Regions from separate parts of the Nostoc cf. commune SO-36 genome, predicted to be linked through region 4. Evidence: predicted binding sites of a transcription regulator. Region 4 holds the regulator's gene; each other region holds the start of a gene.

Region 1 (3,415 bases), 590 kb from region 4:
CCTCAAGGGACTGCTATCCCTGTGAAGTATGACAAGGCAGAAAAAATTCTGGTTACAAAGGACGAAACAGCGCCTTTGACATTGACAGTATCCCAAAACGTGGTTACGCAAGACGGATCTGTAGTGATTCCTGCTGGTAGTCAAGTTATTGGTCAACTCAAACCTGCTACAGGCGGTTCTCAATTCATTGCCGAGAAACTAGTTTTGACTAGCGGTCAAGAGTATCAACTGAACGCTAGTTCTGACGTGATTACCAAAACTGAAAGAGTCAACAAGGGTACTAGTACTGGTTCAATCATTCAAAATACTGTATTGGGTGCAGGTGCAGCCGCTGCGGTATCTGCTGTCACAGGCGATCGCGCCATTGCCACAGAAGAAGTCTTGGGTGGTGCTGGTATCGGTGCGTTGGTTGGTCTGTTCTTCGGCAGAAATAGCGTTGACTTAATCGCTATTGATCCAGATACCGATTTACAAATGACCATCAATCAAAACTTGTTCGTTTCATTAAGATAGTCATTGGTCATTAGTCATTAGTATTTACAAAGGACAAATGACTAATTTTGAACTTCTGGCAACCAAATAATAAACGTAGTTCCCGGCGCACTGGGTGAAGTGAATTTAGAGTTGATTGCAGGGCTGAAAACCTCGATTTCGCCCTGCATTTGCTCTATTAATTGTTTAGCGATCGCTAACCCTAAACCTGTACCGGGAATTTCTGTTTGCGCTTGTACACCACGATAATGCCGTTCTCCAAGATGTTCTAAATCTTGGGGTGGAATCCCAGGCCCGTTATCGCTGATGACAATTCCTTGAAAATTCCCTTTTTCTTGCCCCGCCTGAATCAAAATTTTGCCACCAGTGGGAGTATATTTCAAAGCATTATCGATGATGTTAGTTAAGACCTCTCGTAATGCTTTAACATTGGCACGCACTAGGGATGAATTCTGTTGAATTTCAGTTATTAGTTTTAGCTTCCGCTCTTGAGCGATCGCTTTGGCTGATATTAATAATGGTTCTAATATATCTGCTAGGGAGCAGTCAACTGCTTTATCTCCCGTTCCCGGCAATAATAGCGGCGGTTTAGCGTCTTTTTGGATGGTTGCTTCTACAAATACTTCATCTTCTGGCAAATGTAGTGGTGCTAAATCTGCTTCAGTCAAGTCAATTACTTGCTCAAATTGTTGTAGCAATTCTTGGAGGCGATCGCTTTCCCGCACAATACTATTTGCCACATCCCGGTTAGTGTCTGCGGGCCTTAGTCGTTTCAATAGCAGTTTGCCAAAAGTCCGCAACGCCGTTAATGGGTTACGAAACTGATGCAACAGATTATCTAGCAAATCGCGCTGTTTTTCTTGAAGAATTTGTTGCTCATGTAACTCCTGCTCAAACCATGCTCGGCGTTGATCTAAAATACAAGCGATCGCCAATGTTTGAGCTATCTGTTGAATCTGACTTTGCTCGTGTTCATTCCATGCCCGGTCTTGCCTACCTGTCACCAGCAAACCCATCATCACACCCTCATAAATTAGAGGTAAAACAATTTGGTTGCCACTAAGTAAGTATTCCTCTTTTAGATGGGGTGGAGACGAATCTGGTGTCTCAGACTCCCCTGACGAGCTTGGAGATTCTGAACCTGCTGTCAATAACCTTCTTTGATGATTGGGTAATATAAACGCATTTCCAACTTGAAGCTGCTTGTATGCTGTCCCCTCAGCATTTTCCTCTTCTGGCGATAATAATGCTGTTTCCGGGTAAATCACCACAGGAATAAGTTTTGCATCGCTTGAAGAAGTTTCTACCAATTCTTGTGTCAGGTACACAATACTTAAAGTTGCTCCCAGCCCTTGGGTTAGTAGCGCTATTTGCTCTCGACACAGAGCAAGAAAATCGGAACTGGCAGACATTAACATTTTTTAGCTCTTGCTCAAGATTATAGATTTTGAGGCATGATGTTAAGAGAGGATACTTAATTTTTACCTCACTCATGTAATAAAGCTTAACTAAAATTTTCTTAGAGATGGTTTCTACTAGGGGATTATATACTTAGGTGATTTTATTTTTTCTATGTTCAAACATATTAACTTTCTTATCTTAAAAGGTTAAAAACTATTGATATTTTGAACTAGAACCTATATAATGACGACGGATTTTGTAGCTATCACTACAATCTATAGCTTGAAAGAGGAGGACAATAGATTGGCAAGGAGACGCAAAAGGAAGAGTCGTCGTCGTCAGGAAGGACGACGCATTTTGGAGCACGTACCTCAATATAGCATCGAGAGTGGCGAAGAAAAGCCTGTGACAGCAGCGAGAAGATTCATTCAAGCTGAAGGTATTTTGCCACCGGCCTTGCTACTCGTAAAGCGAAATGAACACACCACAGATCGTTATTTCTGGGCAGAAAAGGGACTGTTTGGTGCTCAATACGTAGAGGAAAACCATTTCTTGTTTCCTAGCTTGAGGGTGTTAGAACCTTCACCAGGTCAAGAATCTCTTGCCTTAGCTAGTCGATGAACCATAGATGGTCATCTTAGGCATTGAATGTGGCTCCTGACTATCTATTAACTGGCAAAATTGCTAAGTTTATGCAAAATTTAATTTTTTTTTAGTTTGTAGCTGATTTGCCAGTAAATCTAGTCCAGGTAGTTGGAAAGTAAAGCTGTCTCAAACCACGCTAGATTGCATGGGTTGATACTATCTTGATGATGCAGAAGGAAGTGGGTATAGAGCCAAGCGCTTCAAAAAGCGCTAGTGAAGTTGCGCTCTTATGCAGTAGATGGTTAAAGCTTGCTCTGTCAATGAATTTAAGTTAATGAATTTAAATTTTTTCCCCATGACTTGTGTCGTGGGGAAAACTGACAAAGCAGCCGTCTTGATGTCCTCCTTCCTACTTTCCATTGCCTAAAGAGTAGGTCAGGTCAGAAGTTTGCATATCATAGTTAAAAGATGGTCACAAAAAGCAACAATTATTTCCCAGGCTTTAGCTGTAGAGTCCTCTGCAACTCACTGAGTTCGTCTCGATGGGCAACTACGGTTATCTTACTTGAGAAGGTTTGTTCGCTCTGAGTTGTTTCTACTTTGAGCGACACCTTTTCAAGCCTTCCAGATTTTTTCCAATAAAATAGACCACTTAAAGGCGATAACAATACCATAGCCAGAACAAGGGTACTGAAGCTAGGAAAAAGCATAGATACTACCAGAGATAGACAAACAATCCCGGTAGCTGCCAATAAAGTTAGAAATATAGCTAAAAACCAGCTGGGTTTAACAAAACCTTCAAAAGTCACCTGGTTTTGTTCTCGGTCTACCGCTGCCACTCGGTAAGACCGCGATCGAAAATACTCTTTTAATTGAGACATTAAAGCAGCTTCGTCTTGCTCAGATACCAGTTGCGCTATTTCAGTGCGGTCTTTAG
Region 2 (3,415 bases), 940 kb from region 4:
CCTAATTCCCAGCCCCTTTCCTACTAGGTTTTGGGAGTAACACTTCCATTGTAAGGAAGAGAATAATGCAAGTGAGTTCAAAACTGTACTGCACCCAAGGGAGAAACGCTAGATATGTCTTGTGTTTTTGAAAGTTTAATAACTAATGAATTATCTCAAAATTCTCAGTTTTCAGCTTTAATTTGCAACTTAACTAAAATATAAAGTTATCAAAATTTACTTACTATAGTATAAAATTGTGGCTTGCATCGCATTAACCGCCACTATAATGGCTCGAAGAAAATCTTCAAGTGTTTTTGGTGAGAGAATTATTTGCTAGTTCCTTACTTGCGCGATCGCTTCTAATTGAAGTATGGTAATAAACTTCTGCTAAAAGTAAAGAATGTTAAGGATGTAAAAACAACAATACTTTACACCCAAACTGCTTACAGACGCGATTAATCGCGTCGCTACATTATGCTTCCTCAGAATTATCTCTCTTATTTCCTGGGGATGCTTCGTAAAGTGCATCGAGATGTTGACGCGCATCTTCAACGTTGATTGAACGCATTACCAAAAGCGGCTCTTTAATTAAATTGCCTGCGCTATCTAATAACTCAGGATGGGGTACAAACTGTTTTTTTGATGAATAATAACCATAGTTACCCTGATTATTTATAGGCGAGGAATTCGTCGGATAAGTTCGATCGCGATCAAAACTGAACATGATCAAGTTACGAATTAAGTTGCCAACAGCTATAAATGCAAGGATTGTAAAAGCAAGAATGTAAAGAAGATGTAACATTAGATTTTCCTCCAGAGTAGCAATTTTTAAAACTTTATTTTGTAACGCTTTGTTTCGCCGATACTATGACTCACAATTAAGACGAATATTTGAAGCACTTTTGGTGCTGTTACATCTATATGAAACTATTTGTCAACCGTTATTTCACTTACGGTAGCATAGGATACATTATCTTGTTAATCTAACAAATGTTAAGAAATTGTTAAGCTTTTTTCACTATCTCTTTAACGACTCGTTGATCATCTTAGGTAGACGCTTCCTCGGCTTGTCGTAAGACATCGATAAGTACTCCCAGGTGCTATTTATATCTCACGCCCTTGACGAAAGCGCATTGCGACATTCCAGCATTCTGTTACTAATTGATGCCAAGGCATTAACGTTGCCATATCAATCCCAACTTGTTTATCAGTAGCAGCAAAGAGCATTTTTGCCGTATTTAGTTCCTTCTGAGCTTGCTTAACCCGCAAGAGTAAGTCAGATTGCTCTTGATGACTCATAAACGATAGTTGCTCAGTTTCGAGTAAATGGCGCGATCGCGTAAACCAATGCTGAAAATCCTCTAGCAGAGGTTCTAAAACTGTTTTCAGCAACTCAGTCCCTGGTAAATTTGAGTCTGGCATAAATGAGAAGCATATTTCAAGCTTGCTTACTAATATTAACGTTATTTACGTTTCTTAATACTTTTATTATTTTTCTCATAATTTGGAGATGTAAAATTTTGTAACAAAAGACACAAATTTATTATATAGTCTTGATATCTGGTTTGTACAGTTCCTTTGGAGAGAAGGCTATAAGTATATATGAAAGGGAGTTGCAATTCATCAGATAATTTAGCGATGTCTACGACGGGCTACGCCTACGCATTGAATCCTGAATTTCACGCTCAGATAAAAAATCAAAAATTTATCTTTATGCCTGATTGAAGAAGGAGTCAGGAGTCAGGAGTCAGAATTCAGCATCTATATAATGGGGGATTCAAACCCGCCACCTAGAAGCGCCGCTAACGAAAGTATATTCACTGGGAGTCTTAAACCTCTTAATTCAGATGCGACGCTATCGCGGACTCGCTATCCTAGGTTGACTCTAAATCATTCTGAATTATTTCTAAAGCTGAAAAAAGCAAAAATCAAAGTCGTTATAGTTGAATAAGCCTACAGATTCAGATAAATCACCTTTTGTAATCACTTCGCCAATGGTTCAGCAGCCAATGTCGCCAAATTCATCAAATCAGTCACAACAGCCAGAACAAGTTGAAAAAATTTATTTACCGCGTACCAGCGAATCGGAGAACTTAAAAAAGATTCGCCACACTGCTTCCCATATAATGGCAATGGCAGTACAAAAGCTGTTTCCCAAGGCACAAGTTACAATCGGCCCTTGGATTGAAAACGGTTTTTACTATGACTTTGACAGTCCAGAACCATTTAGCGAAAATGATCTCAAAGCCATCAAGAAAGAGATGGTAAAGATTATCAATCGCAAGTTGGCGGTTATTCGAGAAGAAGTCAGCCGCGAAGAAGCCGAAAGCCGGATTCAGGCAATTAACGAACCTTACAAGCTAGAAATCCTGTCAGATATTAAAGAGGAACCAATCACGATTTACCACCTGGGGGATGAATGGTGGGATTTGTGTGCCGGGCCTCATCTGGAAAATACCAGTGAATTAAACCCTAAAGCAATTGAACTAGAAAGCGTTGCTGGGGCTTATTGGCGTGGAGATGAAACTAAAGCTCAATTACAACGCATCTACGCCACCGCTTGGGAAAGCCCAGAACAACTCGCTGAATATAAGCGACGCAAAGAAGAAGCACTGCGGCGAGATCACCGGAAACTGGGTAAGGAACTGGGATTATTTATATTTTCTGATCTTGTAGGGCCAGGTTTACCTTTGTGGACACCCAAAGGCACTCTGTTACGGAGTACTTTAGAAGACTTCCTCAAGCAAGAACAATTAAAACGGGGTTATTTATCTGTAGTAACGCCTCACATTGCCAGAGTAGATTTATTTAAAACCTCTGGACATTGGCAGAAATATAAAGAAGATATGTTCCCTTTAATGGCAGACGATCAGGAAGCTGCTGCACAGGAACAGGGCTTTGTCATGAAGCCGATGAACTGCCCTTTTCACATCCAAATATATAAGAGTGAGTTACGCTCTTATCGAGAACTACCGATGCGCTTGGCGGAATTCGGTACTGTTTACCGTTATGAACAATCAGGGGAATTGGGCGGTTTAACGCGGGTACGCGGTTTTACTGTAGATGATTCTCACCTATTCGTCACCCCAGAACAGCTAGATAGTGAATTCCTCAGTGTGGTGGATTTGATTTTGTCGGTGTTTAATAGTCTGCAACTGAAGAACTTTAAAGCTAGGTTGAGTTTCCGCGATCCAGCTAGTGATAAGTACATTGGTTCAGATGAAGTTTGGGACAAAGCCGAAGGTGCAATTCGCCGTGCGGTTGAAACCTTGGGGATGGAACACTTTGAAGGTATTGGAGAAGCGGCTTTTTATGGGCCAAAACTTGACTTTATCTTTAGTGATGCCTTAGAACGGGAATGGCAATTAGGAACTGTGCAGGTAGATTACAACTTGCCAGAACGCTTTGATTTAGAGTACGTTGCCGAAGATGG
Region 3 (3,415 bases), 2.9 Mb from region 4:
ACAGATTTACCAAGGCTCGAAGGCAAGGCTACTGTGGTGCTAACGGTTAAAGGTTCGCCGATTACTATCGAAGTAGACGGCACTGATGCCCCCATTACAGCTGGCAACTTCGTAGATTTAGTGCAAAAGGGTGTGTACGATGGTTTGGCTTTCCATCGAGTTGTGCGCGAACCCCAACCCTTTGTAGTTCAAGGGGGCGACCCCCAAAGCAAAGATCCGAAAGTTCCGGCAGATAGACTGGGAACTGGTAGCTATATTGATCCAAAAACGGGAAATGCTCGTTATATACCTTTAGAAGTTAAGGCGAAAGGTTCCGATACTCCGACTTACAATAAACCATTTGATGCTACTGCTCAAGCCGTAGTATTGCCCCATAAGCTGGGTGCAGTAGCGATGGCGCGATCGCAAGCACCAGATTCCGCTTCTGCTCAGTTTTACATTGCTTTAGCAGATTTAGCGTTCTTAGATGGTAACTACGCCGTGTTTGGCAATGTCACTCAAGGCTTTGATGTTGTGAACAAAATTAAGCAAGGCGATCGCATCGATTCGGCTAAAGTTACCCAGGGTGCTGAAAATCTGAAAATACCAGGGCAGTAGGAGGAAGAGAGCAGGGGGCAGCCGGAAAATAATACAACTCCTAACTCCTAACTATTAACTCCTAAATTGGCAAAGGTTGTTGTCACTGGTATTGGTCTTGTTTCCGCCTTGGGTGGAAGCTTAGAGGATAGCTGGCAAAACTTGCTAGCAAGCAAATCTGGAATTAAGTTACATCAACCATTTCCAGAACTTAAACCACTTCCTCTAGGTTTAATTGCTCAACAACCATCTGAGTTGACAATGTTAACTCAGATGGTTGTTTCTTCTGCTTTGCAAGATGCTGGTTTAGTTCCACCCTTAGCTGATTGTGCTGTAGTTATTGGATCAAGTCGCTCTTATCAAGCATCTTGGGAGAGACTGGCGCGGCAAATGTATAAAGATGTGGAAAATTTGCCCGTTTCTGATTTTGAAAATTGGTTAGATATATTGCCTCATATCAATGCGATCGCAGCTGCAAGGCAAATCGGTGCATCAGGTATACTTTTAGCACCGATGGCAGCTTGTGCAACTGGAATTTGGGCGATCGCCCAAGCAGCTTTGCTTATCCAAACTGGGCAATGTCAACAGGCGATCGCAGGCGCAGTGGAAGCACCGATTACACCCCTAACTTTAGCTGGGTTTCAGCAGATGGGTGCTTTGGCAAAAACTGGGGCTTATCCCTTTGATTTACACCGGGAAGGTTTAGTGTTGGGTGAAGGCGCAGCTGTGTTTGTCTTGGAATCAGCAGAGTTAGCAAAACAGCGTCAAGCAAAAGTGTATGGTGAAATTCTCGGTTTCGGCTTAACTAACGACGCATATCATGGTAATTCACCAGAACCTGAAGGTAAAAGTGCGATCGCAGCTATCAAACAATGTTTAGAACGTAGTTGTCTGACACCAAGTGACATTGATTACATTCATGCTCATGGTACAGCAACCCAGCTAAATGACCAGATAGAGAGTATGGTAATTCAGCGTTTGTTTCCCCAAGGTGTGGCAGTTAGTTCCACTAAAGGAAGCACAGGTCATACACTAGGGGCATCTGGAGCTTTAGGTGTAGCTTTTTCTCTCATGGCATTAAAGCATCAAATCTTACCACCCTGTGTAGGATTGCAGCAGCCAGAGTTTGACTTAGACATCGTGACAGCAGCACGTTTAAGCAAAATTAGGCAGGTACTATGTTGCAGTTTTGGCTTTGGGGGACAGAATGCCGCGATCGCGTTAGCAAAGTAGAAACTTGTCAGTTTAACTATCTGAGCCACATTACATATAAGTTTTACTTAAGTATTTGCTTTTGATATATAATTATCCTGCTTTTGCAGGCATTAGCAGAATATAAAAAATAAAACTGTAACAAAAACTACAAAATTCCTATTTTCCCAAAAAACAGGATAAGCTAAATACAGATGATATCCGGTTCGTAAAGATACCGTGATTAGGAGAAAATTTTATGATTTCAAAATCTCTGCTGCTGCCAGAACCTGCTTCTCCAGCGCATATATGCCCATTTGACCAAGCCTGTAGTTACTTAGAAGCGGCAGCTAAAGAATTAAATTTAAATCAGGGTTTGCTAGAAATTCTCAGCCACCCGCGTAAGGTTGTCACGGTTTCCATTCCCGTGAAACTAGATAATGGGGAAATACAAGTTCTCGCTGGACACCGGGTGCAGCACTCTGATGTCTTAGGCCCATATAAAGGCGGAATCCGTTACCATCCGGCTGTGACATTGCGCGAAGTATCCGCTCTAGCAATGTTGATGACCTGGAAATGCGCCTTATTAGGTATTCCCTACGGTGGTGGAAAGGGTGGCATTGCTATAGATCCCAAACGCTACAGTGTTGGCGAATTAGAGCGAATCAGCCGCCGTTATATCAGCGAGTTGATTAAAGATATTGGGCCTTCCGTAGATATTCCTGCCCCAGATATGGGTACTTCTGCCCGTGAAATGGCTTGGATGATGGACACCTACTCTGTAAACGTTGGTCATGCTGTACCAGGAGTTGTAACTGGGAAACCCCTTTCTATTGGTGGTTCTTTGGGACGAGAAATGGCAACTGGACGTGGCACGATGATTATTGTCCGTGAGGCCCTAGCAGATCAAGGTAAATCTCTGGCAGGAGTGCGAGTAGCCATTCAGGGTTTCGGTAACGTCGGCTGTGCCGCAGCAGAATTACTATATGAAGCAGGTGCGAAAATTATCGCTGTTTCAACTGGTGCTGGAGGAATATTTTCCGAAGTTGGTCTTGATATTCCCAAGTTGAAAGTCTACGCTGCTGAAAATCGCAAGAGTATTGTCGGTTTCCCGCAATCTGTACCAATTAGCAATGCAGATTTATTAACTTTACCCTGTGATGTCTTAATACCAGCAGCTTTGGAGAACCAAATCACTGAAGAAAATGTGAATCAAGTACAGGCGCAGATTGTCGCAGAAGCAGCTAACGGCCCGGTTACTCTTGAGGCTAACTTGGCATTAGAGGCGCGGGGTGTGACAGTGCTACCCGATATTTTGGCCAATGCTGGCGGTGTAGTAGTCAGTTATTTGGAGTGGGTGCAGGGTCTTTCTTACGTATTTTGGGATGAGGAGCGCGTCAACCGCGAAATGGAGCATTTGATGGTGCAAGCCTACCGTAAGGTGATTCACCAGTCTGAGGTGCGCCAAATTTCTTTAAGGTTAGCAGCTTACACACTGGGGGTAGGTAGAGTGGCTCAGGCGCTGACTGACAGAGGTCTTTATCCTTAATATTTATTTGGACATAGACAGCAGTTTTTAATTGAATAAAAAACATATAAGGGCACAACTATAATATTGTGCCCTTATATTATGTTGTGAATAGCGAGT
Region 4 (3,415 bases):
TGCTGATTTGCATGGGAAATAGGGCATGGAGAATAGGGCATAGGGCATGGGGAATGAAAAATGGACAAGAATTATTACTAATACTCAATTCCCAATGCCCCATGCCCCAATTATCTTACATTCCCATAATTTCATATCCTGCATCTACATACAGAATTTGTCCGGTAATGCCGCTAGACAAATCACTACACAAGAAAGCCGCAGCATTGCCTACTTCTAACTGAGTGACGGTGCGTCGTAGGGGAGCTACTTCTTCTACATGATGAATTGCATCCAAAATCCCACCTACTGCTGAAGATGCCAAAGTGCGGATGGGGCCTGCGGAGATGGCATTGACGCGGATATTTTGCGCCCCTAGTTCGGCAGCTAGATAACGCACACTCATTTCTAAGCCCGCCTTGGCAACTCCCATAACGTTGTAATTAGGGATTGCTCTGACACCGCCTAAATATGTCAAAGTGACGATACTACCTCCCTCTGTCATCAAAGGTTTAGCTGCACCACTTAACTGCACCAGCGAGTAGGTACTAATTTCTAAGGCGGTGTTGAAGCCAGAACGGGAGGTTTGGCTAAAATCTCCGCTCAAGTCGTCTTTGCTAGCAAAGGCCAGACAATGGATAAGGATGTCTAGCTTTCCCCACTGTTCGCGGATTGTCTCAAAGGTAGATTTAATTTGGTCTTCATTTTGGACATTACAGGGAAGAAATAAACTGGGGTTGAGGGGTTCTACCAACTCCGCGACTTTTTTCTCCATTTTGCCGCGTTCATCCGGCAGGTAAGTAATACCCAGGTTTGCTCCGGCTTTATGCAGCTGTTGGGCGATGCCCCAGGCGATCGAGCGGTTATTGGCAATACCTGTAACAAGGGCATTTTTTCCAGTCAGATTTAGCATATAAATTGTTAATGCGATCGATCATTTAGGAGCATACTAGAATCTGAGGCTAATTTATCTTTGTTTTATACAGGATTTGCAAAAATGAATATTGGTAAGAGTGTTTGCTGTGACAAAATTATTGATTTTTCCTAAAGATTTTCTCAAGATATCTTTATTTGTTCTTCAAAAAACCTTTTAAATACAGCTATTGGAACTACTTATCAACAATTAATAGCTGAAAGGATCAACAATTATGTATCATAATAAACAAAGAGTTATGAAGAGATTAGTTTGAGTATAGGAAAGTACAGAAAGGTTGACGGTGCTATATTCATTTTTCGGGTGTATTCTTAGGTAATCAGTTTTTGTTTTTCCGGCATTGGGTAGGGGAAGGGAGATGATCGTGACACAAGATAAAGCCCTAGCAAATGTTTTTCGTCAGATGGCGACCGGGGCGTTTCCGCCAGTTGTAGAAACGTTTGAACGCAATAAAACGATCTTTTTTCCTGGCGATCCTGCCGAACGAGTTTATTTTCTTTTGAAAGGTGCTGTTAAACTTTCCAGGGTGTACGAGGCAGGAGAGGAAATAACGGTAGCGTTGCTGCGGGAAAACAGTGTTTTTGGTGTATTGTCATTGCTGACAGGAAATAAGTCGGATCGCTTTTACCATGCGGTTGCATTTACGCCTGCGGAATTACTGTCAGCACCAATTGAACAAGTGGAACAAGCACTCAAGGAAAATCCAGAATTATCAATGTTAATGCTGCGAGGTCTGTCTTCGCGCATTTTACAGACGGAGATGATGATTGAAACTCTTGCTCACCGAGACATGGGTTCTCGCTTGGTGAGTTTTTTGTTAATTCTTTGTCGGGATTTTGGCGTTCCTTGTGCAGATGGGATCACTATTGATTTGAAGTTATCTCATCAAGCGATCGCAGAAGCAATTGGTTCAACTCGTGTTACCGTTACTAGGCTACTAGGGGATTTGCGTGAGAAAAAGATGATTTCTATTCACAAAAAGAAGATTACTGTGCATAAACCTGTTACCTTAAGTAGGCAATTCACATAAAATCAATTGAAGAAAGGGGAATCGGCGCGTGTTGTATTTTGAAAGATGACACTAATAGCTAGAGGTAAATCAAAAATTGAGTAATTTCAGCTATTGCCAATTTCCACTTCTTTCCAGACAATGCTTAAAAGTAGTAGGCTGTATCTGGAAGGATTTCGGTAGCTAAAGATGACCACCGGATACATCCTCATCGCAGCAATTTTGATTCTGGGAGGCGTAATTGCCACCGTGGGCGATCGCATCGGCACACGAGTTGGCAAAGCCCGCCTCTCACTTTTTAAGCTTCGTCCGAAAAATACTGCTGTAGTAGTAACTATTTTTACGGGCGGTTTGATTTCCGCATCAACTTTAGGGATTTTATTCGCTGCCGACGAAGGCTTGCGAAAGGGAGTCTTTGAGTTAGAGGATATTCAAACAGACCTCAGACAGAAGCGGGAACAGCTAAAAACCGCAGAAACTCAAAAAAGTCAGGTAGAGAGTGAGCTAAACCAAGCAAGAATTGCCCAAGCAAAAGCACAACAAGACTTACAGACAATTAATAAATCTTTGCAGGCGGCGAATGCCAAACAACTGCAAACACAAGCTCAGTTGAACCGCACCATTAGTCAACAAGCCCAAACTCAAACTCAACTTCAGCGCACTCAAGGTCAGCTAGGACAAGTTGTAACTCAGTACCAAAAAGCTATAGCTGAATTGCAAAGTGTTTACAATCAGAGAAAGGAGTTACAGGCAGCAGTTGAACTACTAAAGACAGAGCGTCAACGGCTGTATGCTGAAGCGAAAAAAGCCATTGACGAAGCCAAAACAGCCATTGAAAAACGCGATCGCGAACTCGCTAACCGTCAAGAAGCCATAAAACAACGCGATCAAAAAATTGCCCAACTGGATCAACTAATTCAAAAGCGTAATTTAGAAGTTGCAGCGCGAGAGCAAGTGATTGCCACACGGGAATCGCGCCTTAAAGAATTGGAAGGACAACAGGAGCAACTAGAACTAGAAGTTGCAAGGCTGGAAAAATATTATCAGTCTTACCGCGACCTGCGTTTGGGTAAACTAGCCATAGTTCGTGGTCAAGTTCTATCTGCTGGTGTAGTTCGCGTTACTCAACCTGCTGCTGCTCGCCAAGTAGTAGTACAACTTTTGCAACAAGCTAATCGCAACGCTAATGTTGAATTAAGTGAGCCGGGTGCAAATCCAGCCAATGTAGAGCTACTGCGTGTAACTCAAGATAGGGTTGAGCAATTGAGCAAGCAGATTAGCGATGGTCAAGAATATGTGGTGCGAATTTTCTCGGCTGGTAATTACGTTAGAGGAGAAAAGCAGATAGAGTTTTTCGCCGATACAGCGCGAAATCAATTGGTTTTTTCGGGAGGTGCAGTGCTAGCTACAACTAGTGCTGATTCCAAAACTATGACATCCTATCAGTTACAGCAAAGGCTGGAAATACTAATTTCTGCTTCGCAATTTCGGGC

What was found. Region 4 encodes NtcA, which controls nitrogen genes in cyanobacteria. Its sites were predicted from a motif close to TNTGTANNNNNNNNTACANA; they were not measured.
Region 1: ANSO36C_RS08400 (DUF3155 domain-containing protein) is a predicted target of NtcA. The motif match lies at 2,149-2,168, and genes of this name have one in related genera.
Region 2: ANSO36C_RS01755 (DUF2605 domain-containing protein) is a predicted target of NtcA. The motif match lies at 1,502-1,521, and genes of this name have one in related genera.
Region 3: ANSO36C_RS23660 (Glu/Leu/Phe/Val family dehydrogenase) is a predicted target of NtcA. The motif match lies at 1,924-1,943, and genes of this name have one in related genera.

The regions. Positions count from the first base shown of each region.
Region 1 covers NZ_AP025732.1:1,910,475-1,913,889, reverse strand. Annotated here, with positions in the region: gene ANSO36C_RS08410 (S-layer homology domain-containing protein) at 1-513, shown strand, start outside; gene ANSO36C_RS08405 (GAF domain-containing sensor histidine kinase) at 555-1,910, opposite strand; gene ANSO36C_RS08400 (DUF3155 domain-containing protein) at 2,197-2,514, shown strand; gene ANSO36C_RS08395 (cofactor assembly of complex C subunit B) at 2,967-3,415, opposite strand, start outside.
Region 2 covers NZ_AP025732.1:384,719-388,133, reverse strand. Annotated here, with positions in the region: gene ANSO36C_RS01760 (DUF2973 domain-containing protein) at 455-784, opposite strand; gene ANSO36C_RS01755 (DUF2605 domain-containing protein) at 1,087-1,404, opposite strand; gene thrS (threonine--tRNA ligase) at 1,977-3,415, shown strand, end outside.
Region 3 covers NZ_AP025732.1:5,224,928-5,228,342, reverse strand. Annotated here, with positions in the region: gene ANSO36C_RS23670 (peptidylprolyl isomerase) at 1-597, shown strand, start outside; gene ANSO36C_RS23665 (beta-ketoacyl-ACP synthase) at 664-1,809, shown strand; gene ANSO36C_RS23660 (Glu/Leu/Phe/Val family dehydrogenase) at 2,027-3,316, shown strand.
Region 4 covers NZ_AP025732.1:1,319,923-1,323,337, reverse strand. Annotated here, with positions in the region: gene hisB (imidazoleglycerol-phosphate dehydratase HisB) at 1-13, opposite strand, end outside; gene fabI (enoyl-ACP reductase FabI) at 116-892, opposite strand; gene ntcA (global nitrogen regulator NtcA) at 1,272-1,943, shown strand; gene ANSO36C_RS05845 (DUF3084 domain-containing protein) at 2,112-3,415, shown strand, end outside.